3 regions of the Allobosea sp. R86505 genome follow, and region 2 is predicted to be linked to each of the others. Evidence: predicted binding sites of a transcription regulator. Region 2 holds the regulator's gene; each other region holds the start of a gene.
What was found. The regulator PhoB, encoded in region 2, activates phosphate uptake and scavenging genes when phosphate is short. The targets are predictions, from matches to a motif close to TGTCATNNANCTGTCAT.
Positions count from the first base shown of each region.

Region 1: a site for PhoB is predicted at 2,999-3,015, ahead of ugpB (sn-glycerol-3-phosphate ABC transporter substrate-binding protein UgpB). Genes of this name have one in related genera too.
Region 3: a site for PhoB is predicted at 3,255-3,271, ahead of SJY11_RS18265 (ArsJ-associated glyceraldehyde-3-phosphate dehydrogenase). Genes of this name have one in related genera too.

Region 1 is NZ_JAXHPY010000001.1:360,138-365,525, reverse strand. Features, by position in the region: gene ugpE (sn-glycerol-3-phosphate ABC transporter permease UgpE) at 1-647, opposite strand, end outside; gene ugpA (sn-glycerol-3-phosphate ABC transporter permease UgpA) at 647-1,528, opposite strand; gene ugpB (sn-glycerol-3-phosphate ABC transporter substrate-binding protein UgpB) at 1,592-2,914, opposite strand; gene SJY11_RS01730 (fumarylacetoacetate hydrolase family protein) at 3,120-4,298, shown strand; gene SJY11_RS01725 (carbohydrate kinase family protein) at 4,295-5,224, shown strand; gene SJY11_RS01720 (proline racemase family protein) at 5,236-5,388, shown strand, end outside.
Region 2 is NZ_JAXHPY010000001.1:1,496,788-1,502,175, reverse strand. Features, by position in the region: gene uvrB (excinuclease ABC subunit UvrB) at 1-1,275, opposite strand, end outside; gene SJY11_RS07175 (tetratricopeptide repeat protein) at 1,490-1,942, shown strand; gene SJY11_RS07170 (TIGR03862 family flavoprotein) at 2,094-3,356, opposite strand; gene phoB (phosphate regulon transcriptional regulator PhoB) at 3,519-4,217, opposite strand; gene phoU (phosphate signaling complex protein PhoU) at 4,342-5,061, opposite strand; gene pstB (phosphate ABC transporter ATP-binding protein PstB) at 5,104-5,388, opposite strand, start outside.
Region 3 is NZ_JAXHPY010000001.1:3,800,694-3,806,081, reverse strand. Features, by position in the region: gene SJY11_RS18295 (SDR family NAD(P)-dependent oxidoreductase) at 1-647, shown strand, start outside; gene yacG (DNA gyrase inhibitor YacG) at 640-873, shown strand; gene SJY11_RS18285 (hypothetical protein) at 1,001-1,426, shown strand; gene SJY11_RS18280 (hypothetical protein) at 1,434-1,718, shown strand; gene SJY11_RS18275 (arsenate reductase/protein-tyrosine-phosphatase family protein) at 1,725-2,636, opposite strand; gene SJY11_RS18270 (arsenate reductase/protein-tyrosine-phosphatase family protein) at 2,633-3,181, opposite strand; gene SJY11_RS18265 (ArsJ-associated glyceraldehyde-3-phosphate dehydrogenase) at 3,315-4,358, shown strand; gene arsJ (organoarsenical effux MFS transporter ArsJ) at 4,363-5,388, shown strand, end outside.

The DNA.
Region 1 (5,388 bases), 1.1 Mb from region 2:
TACTGGTTCCAGCCATAGATGAACTGGATCACGAACAGCGCCGCGATCGTGGTGATCGAGAGCGGGATGACCGTGTCCTTGAAGAAGCGGAACGGCCCGGCACCGTCGATGCGCGACGCTTCCAGCAGTTCGTCGGGGATCGTCATGAAGAACTGTCGAAACAGCAGCGTGCCGGTCGCCGAGGCGATCAGCGGGACCGCGAGCCCCTGATAGGTGTCCAGCATGTTCAGGTCGGAGACGACCTTGAAGGTCGGGAAGATGCGCACCTCCACGGGCAGCATCAGCGTGACGAAGATGATCCAGAAGGCCGCCATCCGGAAGGGGAAGCGGTAATAGACCACCGCATAGGCCGACAGCACCGAAATCACGATCTTCCCGATCGCGATCGCCATCGCCATCACGAAGGAGTTCAGCATCATGCTGGCGACGGGTTCGCGGGTCGAGCCGGACGTGCCGACGAACAGGATCCGGTAGTAGTTGTCGAACAGGTAGGGCCCCGGGTAGAGCGGCAGCTGACCGTTGATGACCGTCGCATTGTCCCAGCTCGAGGCGACGAAGGTCAGCCACACCGGAAAGGCGACGATCAGCACGCCGATCGACAGGATGACATAGGCGATCGCATCGCCCAGGCGGCGGTCCTCGACCATCAGTAGCTCACCTTGCGCTCGATGAACTTGAACTGCACGGCGGTCATCGCGATCACCATGACCAGCAGTATGACCGACTGCGCCGCCGAGCCGCCCAGGTCCGAGCCGCCCTTGCCATCCGAATAGACCTTGTAGACGAGGGTCTCGGTCGCGCCCGAAGGCCCGCCGCCGGTCACCGTGTCGATGATGCCGAAGGTGTCGAAGAACACGTAGACGATGTTGACCACGAGCAGGAAGAAGGTCGTCGGCGACAGCAGCGGGAAGACGATCGTCCAGAAGCGCCGCATCGGCCGCGCCCCGTCGATCACGGCGGCCTCGATCACGCTCTTGGGGATCGACTGCAGCCCCGCCAGGAAGAACAGGAAATTGTAGCTGATCTGCTTCCAGGTCGCGGCCAGGATCACGAGCAGCATGGCGTCATTGCCGTTGAGGCGCGGGTTCCATGCGATCCCGAGCGACTGCAGGCCTCGGGCCAGCATGCCCAGCGAGGGATCGAACATGAACAGCCAGAGCACGCCCGCAATGGCCGGCGCGACCGCATAGGGCCAGATCAGAAGGGTCTTGAAGGCCTCTGCCCCGCGCAGTTGCCGATCGGCCATGACCGCGAACAGCAGCGCGATCGACAACGACAGGATGCAGACGAAGGTCGAGAAGATCGCCGTATTGACGAAGGCCTTGTAGTAGCCGGGGTTCGAGAACAGCGTGACGTAATTCTCGAACCAGACGAAATCGGTCGAGATGCCGAAAGCGTCCTGCAGCAGGAAGCTCTGCCAGACCGCCTGGCTCGCGGGCCAGTAGAAGAAGACGAGCGTGATCGCCAGCTGCGGCAGAAGCAGCAGAGCCGGCACCGTCAGCCCGCTGAAATAGGCGTTCTTCTGCATGGCGTGTCCGAAACGAACCGCCGCCCCGGGGAGGGGGCGGCGGCGATGGTGGTGGGAAACGGATCAGCGACCGGCCGTCCGCTCGAACTGGCGCAGCGTCTGGTTGCCACGCGCGGTGGCGGCGTCGAGCGCTGCCTTCGGGGTCTTCTGGCCGTTCAGGGCCGCTTCGATCTCCTCGGCCCAGATGTCGCGGATCTGCACCAGGCTGCCGAAGCGCACGCCGCGCGAATTGTCCGTCGGCGCCTTGTTGTTGAGCGAGAGCAGCGGCGTCTCGAGGAACGGCTTGTCCTTGTAGAAGCCCGACGCCTTGACCTTCTCATAAGCGGCCTTGGTGATCGGCAGATAGCCGGACTCGGTGTGCAGCTTCACCTGCCGGTCGACGTTGGAGAGGAAGGAGAAGAACTTGGCCACGCCCTTGTACTCGTCGGCCTTCTTGCCGCCCATCACCCACAACGAGGCGCCGCCGATGATCGAGTTCTGCGGCGCGCCCGCCGCATCGGGGTAGTACGGCATCGGCGCATTCGCCCATTCGAACTTGGCGTTGGCGCGGACATTGCCGAAGAAGGCCGAGGAGGTCAGGAAGATCGGGCATTCACCCGAGGTGAAACGACCCTCGCCGGTGTTGGTGCGGCCGGAATAGTCATAGGTCTTGTCCTTCTGCATCTCGACCAGATTGGTCAGGTGCTTCAGGAAGACGCCCTTGTTGAAGACGAATTCGGTGTCGAAGCCATCGAAGCCGTTGGACTTCGTGCCGACCGGCTCGTTGTGCCAGGCGCCGAGCTGCTCGATGTTGACCCAGGTCACCCAGCCATTCGAGAAGCCGCACTTGTCGTAGCCGGCGGCCTTGAGTTTCTTGGCGGCGTCGAACACCTCGGGCCAGGTCTTGGGCGGCGCGTCGGCGTTCAGCCCGGCCTTCTTGAAGGCGTCCTTGTTGTACCACATCACCGCGGAGGACGAGTTGAAGGGGAACGACAGCATCTCGCCCTTGGTCGTCGAATAGTAGCCGGTGATGGCTGGCAGATAGCTCTTCGGATCGAATGTTTCGCCGGCTTCCTTCATCAGGTCCTGGACCGGCTTGATGGCGCCCTTGGCGGACATCATCGTCGCGGTTCCGACCTCGAAGACCTGCATGATGTGCGGCGCATTGCCGGCGCGGAAGGCGGCGATGCCGGCGTTCAGCGTGTCGGCATAGGAGCCCTTATAGGCGGGGACGACCTTGAAGTCCTTCTGGGAGGCGTTGAATTCCTCGGCCAGCTTGACGACGACGTCGTTGTTGGCGCCGGTCATGGCGTGCCACCACTGGATCTCGGTCTGCGCCAGCGCAGGCGCGGCGCCGCCCAGCACGAAAGCCGCGACGGACATCAGGATGCGTGATTTCACTGTCATCTCTTTCTCCCTTCCGCCCTCGGTTCGCTTGGGCGGCTGTTCTTGTTGGTGCGCAAGCTAGCATGAAGGGCCGGCGACGTTTCAATGACAAAATGATGACGGACGCAAGCGCGCGTCCGGGCTGCTCCTGTGTGCAAGCCCTTGCGTAATCGTCCGGAAGGCGCTGTTCTCGCCGTCCCCTGCCCGCCTTCGATGGATCATCGCCATGCCGCGCCTGTCCCTGACGCCCGAACGGACCCTCCCCCAGGACGCACCGGCCGCGGCCCTGCTCGGGCGCATCTGGCGGCCTGATGTCGCAGGCCCCGCGATCGTCACGTTGCGCGACGGAATGGTCGTCGACATCACCCGCGCTTTTCCGACCAGCCGGGACCTCTGCGAGGCGCCCGGTCCCGCCGCCGCTTTGCGGGCCGCTCCGGGCGAGCCGGTCGCGACGCTCGCCGACATCCTCGCGAACACGCCGGTCGACGGCCGCGACCCCGCACGGCCCTGGCTGCTCTCGCCGCTCAACCTGCAGGTGGTCAAGGCCGCCGGCGTCACCTTCGCCGTCTCGATGCTGGAGCGCGTCATCGAGGAGAAGGCGCGTGGCAACCCCGCTGCCGCCGCCACGATCCGCGGCGAGATCGGCAAGCTGATCGGTGACGATCTCTCGAAGCTGAAGCCGGGTTCGCCCGAGGCGATGCACCTCAAGGAGGTGCTGATCAGGCAGGGCGCCTGGAGCCAGTATCTCGAGGTCGGCATCGGACCCGATGCCGAGATCTTCACCAAGGCGCCGCCGATGTCCTCGGTCGGCACCGGTTTCGACGCCGGGCTGCACCCGTCGTCGACCTGGAACAATCCCGAGCCCGAGATCGTGCTCGTCGTCGCCTCCGACGGCCGCATCGTCGGCGCCACGCTCGGCAACGACGTCAATCTGCGCGATGTCGAGGGCCGCTCGGCGCTCCTTCTGGGCAAGGCGAAGGACAACAACGCCGCCGCCGCGGTCGGCCCCTTCATCCGCCTCTTCGACGCCGGCTTCACGCTCGACCATGTCCGCAACACCACGGTCACGCTGACGGTCGAGGGCGAGGACGGCTTCACGCTGGAAGGCTCCTCCTCGATCGCGAAGATCAGCCGCGATCCCGCCGATCTTGCCGCGCAGATGATCGGTCCCCATCACCAGTACCCGGACGGGGCGGCGCTCTATCTCGGCACCATGTTCGCGCCGATCAAGGATCGCGACACAGCCGGAGGCGGCTTCACCCATAAATACGGTGACATCGTCACCATCGCGGCCCCGGAACTCGGGGCGCTGGTCAACCGGATGAAGCGCACCGACCATTGCGAGCCCTGGACCTTCGGCACCTCGCATCTGATGCGCAGCCTGGCCAAGCGCGGGCTGCTGTGAGCCCAGGCGAGATCCTCGTCGTCGGCGAGGCGATCGGCGATTTCATCCCGCGCGACCCAGAGGGTCTGCGCTACGAGGCCGTGCTCGGCGGCTCGGCCTTCAACGCGGCCATCGCGCTCGCCCGTTTCGGGGCGAGGCCGGCCTATGCCGGCGCGCTCTCGACGGATGCACTCGGCCGGCGCTTCCGCGCCGCGCTGGCGGCCGAGGGCATCGATAGGCGTTTCATCCAGGACAGCGCACGCCCGACCGCCGTGGCGATCGTCTCGCCGCTGGGGCCCGACGGCACGCCGGAATTCGCGCTTCATCTCGACGGCACGGCCCATGCGGAGGCGGCCCGCACCCCGCGGGCGATGCCGCACGGCGTGGTCCATCTCCACGCCTCCTCTTTCGGCGCCACCACCGGGCCCTCTGGGGAGGCCGCCGCGATCCTGGCGGCGAGCGCCCGCGCCTCTGGTGCCACCGTCAGCTACGACATCAACATCCGCGCCGCCGTCCTGCCCGGGCGAGAGCGGGCGCGTGAGTTGATCGAGGCCCGCATCGCCCAGGCCGACATCGTCAAGGCCAGCCTCGAGGATCTCGCCTGGCTCTATCCCGGGGAGCCGGTCGAGGGCGTGGTTTCGCGCTGGCGGGGATGGGGCGCGTCGCTCGTGCTCATCACGAGAGGCGCCGATGGCGCCGTCTGTCACGGTCCGGGGCCCCCTCTCACCGCGGCCGCCGCCCCCGTCGCGGTATCGGACACGATCGGGGCCGGCGACACCTTCATCGGCGGCTTCGTTGCCGTACTGGCGGCAAGGGGGCTGCTGGGACGCGGCTTCGCCGGGGCCGGCCGCGACGATCTTCAGGCGGCGCTCGACTTCGCCTGCGCAGTGGCGGCCGACAATTGCACCCGCCCCGGCTGCGATCCGCCGCGCCGCATCGCCGTCTGACGGGAGGTCCGATGCAGATCCGCTATCTCGACTATCACACCTGCGGCGAGCCGGTTCGCATCGTCACGGGGGGCTACCCCCTGCTCAGGGGTGCGACGATCCTGGAGAAGCGCCGCGACGCGCGCGAGAATCACGACCATCTGCGCCGGGCGATGATGCTGGAA
Region 2 (5,388 bases):
CGCCTCGAGGAAGCGGCCCATCGAATTGAGCTCGTCGAGGCGCGCCTTCAGCTCCTCCTTGATGCTCTTCACGGCCTGGGTCAGCGTCGGCCGCGGCGTGGTGTAGTGCGAATTGCCGTAGACCTTGACGAATTCGAGGTCGGCGGTCTTCTGCCCCGTCAGCGGGTCGAACTCGGCGATGCTCTCGACCTCGTCGCCGAACAGGCCGATGCGCCAGGCGCGGTCCTCATAGTGCGCCGGGAACAGCTCGATCACGTCGCCGCGCACGCGGAAGCTGCCGCGGGTGAAGTCGTGCTGGGTGCGCTTGTATTGCAGCGCCACCAGATCGGCGATGAGCTGGCGCTGCTCGACACGCTCACCCAGCTTGATGCCGAAGGTCATCGCCGTATAGGTCTCGACCGAGCCGATACCGTAGATGCAGGACACCGAGGCGACGATGATGACGTCGTCGCGCTCGATCAGCGAACGCGTCGCCGAATGGCGCATCCGGTCGATCTGCTCGTTGATGGACGACTCCTTCTCGATGAAGGTGTCCGAGCGCGGCACATAGGCCTCGGGCTGGTAGTAGTCGTAATAGGAGACGAAATACTCGACCGCGTTGTCGGGGAAGAAGCTCTTGAACTCGCCATAGAGCTGCGCCGCCAGCGTCTTGTTCGGCGCCAGGATCAGCGCCGGGCGCTGCGTCTTCTCGATCACCTGCGCCATGGTGAAGGTCTTGCCCGAGCCGGTGACGCCGAGCAGCACCTGGTCGCGCTCCTGCCGGGCAATGCCCTCGACCAGCTCGGCGATCGCGGCCGGTTGGTCGCCGGCGGGCTCGTATTCCGAATTCATCCGGAAGCGGATGCCGCCCTCGGACTTGTCCGGCCGCGGCGGGCGGTGCGGCACCCAGGCCTTGCCCGGCTCGATGAAGGGGTTGCCGCTCTCCAGCAGCGTCTGCAGCGAGGTCGCGGTCGCGGCAGCAGCGCCCTCCGCCCCGATGAAGGCGGCATCGGCCTTTTTCGAGAGCTTGCGCCTGGGCCTCTCCTCGCCGCCGGGCCGTTCCGTTGCGTAGCTCGGCTTCGCCTCATAGCCGGCCTGCGGCTTGTCGGAGAACCCGGCCGCGCCGCCGGGCACGGCCTTGCCGCGGTTGATCGCCGGGTTGAGCAGATCGGCGAGATAGCCCTCCAGCGGCTTCAGCTCCTGCCGAGACGCCTTGGAATTGGGCGTGCGCGCCGAGGACGGCTTCTTGGCGGGCTTGGGTTTGGCGGGCGAGTCTTTGGCGGGTGTGTCGGACATCCCGGCAATATGGGGTGCATCCCCGCCGCGCGCGAGAGGGTGCGGCGCATGGGGGAGCGCACTGGTGACAGGAGCTGGCAGGAGTGGCGCCGTTTCGGAGGGGTGGCGGACGCCCTTTCGCAATGGACTTGTCATGCGATGTCGCCATGATCGCGGACCACTGCGAGCGGCAACGCGCGCGCACCCTATCGCCTTCACCTCATGAGGACACGCCATGCGCCGACGCGTCATTGCGATCATGGCGGGAGCCGCCGCCCTGCTCGCCGCGGCGGGGGCGCAGGCGGTCGGGCCGGACTGGACCTGGCTGGACGAGGACCCGGAATACCGCCAGGCGCGCCGCTGGATCGAGGAGAAGAACTTCCCGCCCGCCATCGAGAAGCTGGAGGTGCTGCTGAAGCGCTCGCCGCACTCGCCCGTGCTGCTGAACTGGCTCGCCTTCTCGCACCGCAAGCTGAAGAACTACCCGCTCTCGAAGCAGTATTACGACGCCGCGCTGATGCGCGACCCGACCTTCCTGCCCGCGCTCGAATATCAGGGCGAATGGTTCATCGAGACCGGCGACATGGCCTCGGCCAAGGCCAACCTCGCCAAGCTCGCCAGCCTCTGCGGCCGCTGCCACGAATGGCAGGACCTCGACGAGGCCATCGCGAAGGCGGAGGGGCGGTAGGCGCGTCATTCTCGGGCTCGACCGCGACCCGGAATCGCGGGGAACCCCTCTCCTGTAAGGAGAGGGGCAGGGGAGAGGTGTCGGCCCCTCAACCAGCAAAGCGCCAACCCAATCGCTGCGCCGGTGAGGTCTCACGCCACCGTCAAGCGGCCTACCCCTCACCCTGCCCTCTCCCTACGGGAGAGGGTTCTCCGTCGAGGTTTCCCCGCCCCAGCCAACCCACTATCCCCGCCGCCGCAGCGACGCCGGTGGCGAAGCAGCCCTGCAGCAGATAGCCGCCGGTCGGCGCTTCCCAGTCCAGCATCTCGCCGGCGACGAAAACGCCTGGCAGGCGCCGCAGCATGAAGCCTGCGTCGATCTCGGAGGCCGCGATGCCGCCGGCGCTGGAGATCGCCCGGTCGATCGGCATCGTCCCGGTCAGGCGCAACGGCGCACTCTTGATCGCCGCCGCGAGCGCCGCGGGGTTTTCGTCGAGCTTTCCCGCGACGCTGTCGCGCAGCACGGCGACCGCCGCCGGCGAGAGCCCTGCCGCCTTGCGCAGATGGTTGCTGAGCGTCTCGCCCGGCCGGCGCTTGCCGAGCTTCTCGGTCAGCCGGGCGAGGTCGAGATCCGGACGCAGGTCGATCTCCAGCACCGCCGAACCGTCCCGCGCGATCGCCTCGCGCAGCGGCCCCGACAGCGCATAGATCGCGCCGCCCTCCAGCCCATGGGCGTCGATCATCGCCTCGCCCGCAATCTTTTTGCCGGCAAAGCACAACGTAATCCGCTTCAGCGGCGCGCCGGCGAAACGCTCGCGCAGCGTCTGCGACCAAGCTACCGCGAAGCCGCCATTGGCCGGCCGCAGCGGCGCCACCGCGACGCCCCTCCCCGCCAGCAGCGGAACCCAGCCGCCATCGGAGCCCAGCCGCGGCCAGCTCGCCCCGCCCAGCGCCAGCAGCGTCGCATCCGGCGTGAGCGTTACCTCGCCGGCCGCCGTAGCGAAGGTCAGTTCGCCCTCGTCGTTCCAGCCGGTCCAGCGCCGGCCGGCTTCGAGCCGCACGCCGAGACCGTCGAGCCGGCGCAGCCAGGCGCGCAGCAGCGGCGAGGCCTTCATCGCCTTCGGGAAAACGCGACCGCTGGTGCCAATGAAGCTCTCCGCGCCGAGGCCATCGGCCCAGTCGCGCAGTGCCTGCGGCGGGAAGGCCGCGACGGCCGGTTCGAGCCAGTCCCGCGCCGCGCCGTAATGCGGCAGGAAGGTCTCCAGCGGCTCGGAATGGGTCAGGTTCAGCCCGCCGCGCCCGGCGAGCAGGAATTTCCGCGCCGGCGACGGCATCCGCTCATGGATCGTGACGCGGTGGCCGGCCTGCGCCAGCCGCTCGGCGGCGATCAGCCCGGCGGGGCCGGCGCCGATGATGGCGATGTCTTTGCTGTGCATCGGGTCGGCTTGCGCCGTCGGGCGTCGCGGGTCAAGCGATCAGGCGTCGGCGGACGCACGCTCGTCATTCTCGGGCTTGACCCGAGAATCTCTGGCCGGCACGGCAGCGGAGCCTCATCGTCACGAGATGCTCGGGTCTGCGCCCGAGCATGACGGTTCGCCTCACGCCCGCGCAAAGGTCTCGTCGAAGGCGTAGCCCGCGCCGCGGACCGTGCGCAGCGGGTCCTTGGCGTCGCCCGGCGTGATCGCCTTGCGCAGGCGCCCGACATGCACGTCGACGGTGCGCTCGTCGATATAGACGTCGCGGCCCCAGACGGCGTCGAGCAGTTGCGCGCGCGAATAGACCCGGCCCGGCGCCTGCATCAGGAATTCGAGCAGGCGGAACTCGGTCGGGCCCAGATGCAGCTCCTCGCCGGAGCGGCGCACGCGCCGCGTTGTGCGGTCGAGTTCGAGATCACCGGCCGTCAGCAGACCGGCGACATGGCCGGGCTTCGCCCGGCGCAGCAGCGCCTGGATGCGCGCGATCAGCTCCGGCAGGGAGAACGGCTTGACGACATAGTCGTCTGCGCCGGTGGCGAGCCCGCGCACCCGCTCGGTCTCCTCGCCACGCGCGGTGAGCATGATGATCGGCACCCGCTCGGTGTCGCGGCGCGCCCGCAGCCGGCGGCAGAGTTCGATGCCCGACAGCCCCGGCAGCATCCAGTCCAGCAGCACGAGATCGGGCGTGTTGTCGCGCAGGTGCAGCTCGGCGTCGTCGCCGCGCGCCACGCTGTCAACCACGAAGCCCTCGGCCTCGAGATTGTAGCGCAGCAGCAGGGTGAGGGGTTCCTCGTCCTCGACGATCAGGATGCGGGCGGCCATGGCACGGTTCCAGATAATGGGTGGTGCAGGCGTCATTCTCGGGCTTGACCCGAGAATCTCGGCGACCGGAGGGTCCCGGTTTCGGAGATGGTCGGGTCAAGCCCGACCATGACGTGCTGCAATGTCAGCTCCCCGTCACGGCCTCAACCGTGATGTCGGTGGTCTCGAGCTTGGGACGGTTGATGTCGAGCGACTCGCCGGTGACGAGATAGTGGATCGTCTCGGCGATGTTGGTGGTGTGGTCGCCGATGCGCTCGACGTTCTTGGCGCAGAACAGGAGATGCGTGCAGAAGGTGATGTTGCGCGGATCTTCCATCATGTAGGTCAGAAGCTCGCGGAAGAGCGAGGTGTAGAGCGCGTCGATCTCGCCGTCGCGGTGCCAGACATCGAGGGCCTTCTGCTCATTGCTGGTGGCGTAGGCGTCGAGCACGTCCTTGAGCTGCGCCTGGACAAGCCGGCTCATATGCTCGAGCCCGACCACGGCCCGGTGCGGCGGCGAGAACTGGCCGGAGATCGCCACGGCGCGCTTGGCGATGTTCTTGGCGAGGTCGCCGACGCGCTCGATGTCCGACGCGATGCGGATCGCCGAGATCAGCTCGCGCAGGTCCTGGGCGAGAGGCTGGCGCCGGGCGATCGTCAGCACGGCGCGCTCCTCGACGTCGCGCTGCAGGTTGTCGAGGCGCTGGTCGGCCGAGATCACCTTCTGGGCCAGCGTCGTGTCGCGGCGCACCAGCGCAACGGTGGAGTCGCCGAGCATGCGCTCGGACATCCCGCCCATCTCGGCGAGGCTGCGGCGCAGCGACTCGAGATCGGCGTCGTAGGAGCGAACGATATGGTCGGTCATCGCGGCTAGGTCCTTCGAATGCGGGGCTGAAGCGGAGGGCAGTCAGCCGAATCGGCCGGTGACGTAATCCTGCGTCTGCTTCTTGCCTGGGTTCATGAAGATCGTGTTGGTCGCGTCGAACTCGATCACCTCGCCGAGATACATGAAGGCGGTGTACTGCGAGATGCGCGCCGCCTGCTGCATGTTGTGGGTGACGATGACGATGGTGAAGTCGGTCTTCAGCTGCTCGAGCAGGTCCTCGATCTTGCCGGTCGAGATCGGGTCGAGCGCCGAGGTCGGCTCGTCGAACAGGATGACCTCGGGCTTCTGGGCGATGGTGCGCGCGAT
Region 3 (5,388 bases), 2.3 Mb from region 2:
AGGGCGGCCAGGCCTTCGCGGTCGAGACCGACGTAACCAACTCGGATGCCATGGCCGATCTCGTCGGCCGCACGCTCGGCCGCTATGGCCGCATCGACATCCTCGACAACAATGTCGGCATCGCCGAGGTCGGCGGCGTCGTCGAACTGTCCGAGGAGGTCTGGGACCGCGTCTTCAAGGTCAACCTCACCGGCGCCTTCCTGGCGATGAAGCATGTCATCCCGGTGATGCAGCGCCAGTTCGAGGAGAGCGGGGAGGGCGGCTCGATCATCAACATCTCGTCGATCGCCTCGATCCGCTACACCGGCGTGCCCTATGCCAGCTATTCCGCCACCAAGGCGGCGCTGAACCAGCTCACCCGCACCACCGCCGTGCAATACGCCCCGCAGAAGATCCGCGTGAACGCGATCCTGCCCGGCCTGATGAAGACGCCGATGGTCGAGCACTCCGCCGGCCTCGCCCAGGCCTATGGCGAGGGCGACGTCGAGGCGATGTGGGCGGCGCGTGACGCGCAGGTCCCGATGGGCCATATGGGCGAGGCTTGGGACGTCGCCTACGCCGCTCTGTTCCTGGCGAGCGACGAGGCGCGCTATGTCACCGGCCTCGAAATGGTCGTCGATGGAGGGATCACGCTCAAATATGGCTGACAACGAGAACACCCCGCCGGCGACCGAACCGCCCCCAGTGAAGCCGCTCAAGCCCTGCGCCGTCTGCGGCAAGCCGGCGCAGCCCCGCTACAAGCCCTTCTGTTCGGCGCGTTGCGCCGATATCGATCTCGGTCGCTGGCTGAAGGGGAGCTATGTGATTCCCGGAGAGCCGGTCGATGAAGCCGAAACCGGCCTGCCGTCACAGGAACGTGACCCGGAAGCCTGATGGGTGCCGGCCGGCGGCCGATCTGCCGCGGCGCGTTTCAGCCGCCATTCATCCGGCGCCGGTTAGGGCAGACGCAACGGTCGATCGCGCGGTCACCGCGATGAGACGGCTGATGTCAGGAGATGGAATGATGATGTTCAAGCTCGCACGGGTGGTGATGGCTGGAGCGCTGCTGCTCGGCGCCTTGCCGGCCGGCGCCCAGGTCTATGATCCCTTCGCCAGCATCCGCCCGGGCCCGGGGCGCGAGGCACCGCCTCCGCCGCCTCCGTCGCAGCGCCAGTGGCAGCAGCAGGCCCAGCCCTACGATCGCGGCTACGACCGTGGCTATGATCGTCGCGATCGCGGCTATGATCGGGGTTACGATCGTGGCTATGACCGGGGCTACGACCGCGGCCCGCGCTATGGCGACGACCGGCCGCGCTATCGCGAAGGCGGCCGGGGCGGCAGCTTCTGCGTCACCTCGCGCGGCTCCTGCTCGGGGCCGCCGGCCCCGCGGGGCGCGCCCTGCCGTTGCGACATCGATGGGCTGACCAAGCGCGGCGTCATCCAGTAGCCGCGCCATGGCCTATGCCGACGAACTCGACGCGGTGGTCGCGGCCGAGCAGGGCCTGCGCCGGCGGATCGCCGAGCGCATCGCCCTGGAGCAGGGCGCGAGCGACGAGGGGCTGCTCTCGCCGCAGCATCTCGCCGCGGCGGACGCCGCGATCGAGAACTGGGCCGAGGTGGGCGAGGAGGAACTCGACCCGCAGGCCTTCCGGCCGCTGACGCCGATTCAGGTTCTGCTGGCCGAGCACCGGGCGGTGTGCGACCGCATCCTCGACATCCGCGACCGTCGGCTGGGCTGATCCGCCTCAGGCCGCCTGGTCGAGCGTCTTCGCCGTCGCGCCGTCCATCCGGCCGATGGCTGCGAGCACCGGTGCGAGCTCACGCAGCGACATTTGCTCGAAGGGCAGGTTGACGAAGGCCGACACCCGCGCCGCCAGGGCCCGGTAGCTCTGCAGGAAGGCGGCCCGCCGGGCCTCTTCCGGCCCGGTCGCGGCAGCCGGATCGTCGAGCCCCCAATGGACACGCAGCGGCACGCCGGGGAAGGCGGGGCAGGCGCTCTCGCTGGCGTCGTCGCAGACCGTGACGACCAGGTCGAGCGGCGGCTCGTCCGCCCCCAGGAACTCGTCCCAGGATTTCGACCGCATCCCCGAGACGTCGTAGCCGAGATCGGCGAGGAGACGCAGCGCCAGGGGATGCGGCGCCTCCTGCGGGCGCGAGCCGGCCGAAAACGCCTGGATCCGCCCGAGACCTTCGCGGTTGAGCACCGCCTCGGCCATGATCGAGCGGGCCGAATTGCCGGTGCAGACCACCAGGACGCGCAGCGGGTGCTCGCTCGCCACGGGGTCGCGTCGCGCCGGAAAGGCCGGCGCCGCATCCGCACAGGGCAGGGGGCCTTCGGTGCAGCAGGCCTCGGCCAGGAAGGCCTGCAGCGCATCGGCGCGCGCGGCCTGGGCGGCGAAGATGATGTGGCGGCCGTCGCGCCGCGACGCGAGCAGCCCGACCTGCTCGAGCGCGGCCAGATGCGCCGACAGCGTGTTGTGCGCGACCGCGAGCAGCCGGCCGATATCGCCGGCCGCCAGGCCATGCGGCCGGTAGCGCATCAGCAGCCGGAAGATCTCGAGCCGCGTCGGTTGCGCCAGCGCCCCCAGCAGGGCGACGGCGTCCATCGTGTCGAGCTTCGGCGGGAGCCGTCCTGCGTTGGGGCGTCTGGGCGTCAAGCGGCGTCTTCCCTCGGTGCTCCAGCGACGCCGGCGGGTTCGCGGCGGCCCGTATCCTTGCCGATCGCATCGAGCCGGTGCTGCAGCGCCATGCCCTGCAGGGTCGCCAGCGGCAGACTCGCGAAGATCGAGATGCGGTTGTTGAGCATGCGGTAGGCGTCGGCAAAGGCAAGCGCCTTCTGGACATCGTCGCCCTCGAAGGCGGCGGGGTCGGGCAGGGTCCACAGGGCGGTCATCGGATTGCCGGGCCAGGCTGGTGGCGCGGCGTTGGCGGCGGTCTCCGAGAGGGTGAAGACGAAATCGAGTTCGGGCGCTCCCGGCCTGGCGAAGTCGTCCCAGCTCTTGGGCGCCAGACCGGTGAGGTCGTGGTTCAGCGAGGTCAACAGCCGCACCACGAAGGGATTGATCTGCGGCCGGGGCTGCGATCCCGCGCTGAAGACGGTGAACTTCGCGCCGGGCAGCCGGCGCATGATCGACTCGGCCATGATCGAACGGGCGTGGTTGCCCTTGCAGACGAAGAGAACCTTGAGAGGGGACGTTTCCATGTCTTCATCTCGTTATGTCGGTGGATGACGACATGATCATTGCCGCACAATATGTCGGATTCAACCGACATATTGACATGTTCCCGTCATCCGGTTCATGGACCCTGAGGATCTGGCGCAGGGAGCAGGGATCATGCGGGTCGGCATCAACGGCATGGGGCGGATCGGGCGGCTGGCGCTGCGGGCGGCGCTGGGAGCGGCCGACCGGCAGGGCGACGATCCGCGCGCCGGCAACCGGCTCGATATCGTCCATCTCAACGAGTTGAAGGGCGGTGCGGCCGCGACCGCCCATCTGCTCGAATTCGACAGCATGCAGGGCCGCTGGCGCGGCGGCATCGCGAGCGCCGGGGAGGATGCGATCACGATCGGCGGGCGCAGCTTGAGCTTCTCGGCGGCGGGCGAGCCGGGCGAGATTCCCTGGGGCGATCTCGGCGTCGATGTCGTGCTCGAATGCACGGGCAAGTTCCTGACGCCTTCGACACTGGAGGGGCATCTGAAGCGCGGCGCCAAGCGCGTCATCGTCGCCGCCCCGGTGAAGGACGCCTCGGTCCTCAACGTCGTCGTCGGCGTCAACGAGCATCTCTACGATCCGGGCTCGCACCCGATCGTCACCGCCGCCTCCTGCACCACCAACTGCCTCGCCCCCGTGGTGAAGGTCGTGCACGAGAACCTGCGCATCCGGCACGGCCAGATCACCACGATCCATGACCCGACCAACACCAATGTCGTGGTCGATGCGCCCCACAAGGATCTGCGCCGCGCCCGCTCGGCGATGCTCTCGCTGCAGCCGACGACGACCGGCAGCGCCACCGCGATCGCGCTGATCTATCCCGAACTCAAGGGCAAGCTCGACGGTCACGCCGTGCGCGCGCCTGTCCTCAACGCCTCGCTGACCGACTGCGTCTTCGAACTGGAGCGGCCGACGACCGCTGCCGAGGTCAACGCGCTGTTCGAGGCGGCGGCGCGCGGACCGCTCGCCGGCATCCTCGGCTTCGAGCCGCGCCCGCTGGTCTCGATCGACTATCAGCGCGACACGCGCTCGGCCATCGTCGACGGCCTCTCGACGCTGGTCACCGACGGCACGATGCTGAAGGTCTACGCCTGGTACGACAACGAGATGGGCTATGCCTGCCGCATGGTCGATCTCGCCTGCCATCTCGAACAGGTCGGGATCTGATCGGGTGACGGCAGGAGCCCGCAACTACGCCATCGTCACCGCCGCCTATTGGGGTTTTACCCTGACCGACGGCGCGCTGCGCATGCTCGTGCTGCTGCATTTCTTCCGGCTCGGCTATTCGCCTTTCACCCTCGCCTTCCTGTTTCTGCTCTATGAGGCGGCCGGGATCGTCGCCAACCTGATCGGTGGCTGGCTCGCGGCGCGCTATGGCATCACCCGCATGCTCGCGGTGGGCCTGACGACGCAGATCGCCGGCTTCCTGCTGCTGTCGGGCCTGTCGCCGGACTGGACGGCCGCGGCCTCCGTCGCCTGGGTGGTGATGGCGCAAGGGATCTGCGGCGTCGCCAAGGACCTGACCAAGACGGCCTCGAAATCCGCGATCAAGGTCGCCGAGGCCGCGGCGCGCAGCGAAGACTCCGAGGGACGGCTGTTCCGCTGGGTCGCCTGGTTCACCGGCTCCAAGAACGCGATGAAGGGCGTCGGCTTCTTCCTCGGCGGGCTCCTGCTGGAGGCGCTGGGCTTCCGCGGCGCACTCTGGGCGATGGCGGCCATGCTGGCGCTGATCCTGTTCGGCGTACTGACCTCGCTCCCGGCGATGATGGGCAAGGCGAGGGCGAGCAAATCCGCCCGCGAACTCTTCGCCAAGAACCGCGCCGTCAACCTGCTGGCGCTGGCACGCGTCGCGCTGTTCGGGGCGCGCGACGTCTGGTTCGTCGTCGGCGTGCCGGTGTTTCTCTACGCCTCGGGCTGGACCTTCACGATGGTCGGCACCTTCCTGGCCCTCTGGACGATCGGCTATGGTCTGGTCCAGGCCGCGGCCCCCGCCGTCATCCGGCGCAGCGCCGACGGGCTCTCGTCGGAAGTGCCTGCCGCGCGGCTCTGGTCGCTGGCGCTGGCGGCCATCCCCTTCGGCCTCGCCGCGCTGCTGGCGGGCGGCTCCGGCCTGCGGCCCGATCTCGTGCTGGTCGTGGGCTTGAGCCTGTTCGGCTTCGCCTTCGCGGTCAATTCGTCGCTCCACTCCTATCTGATC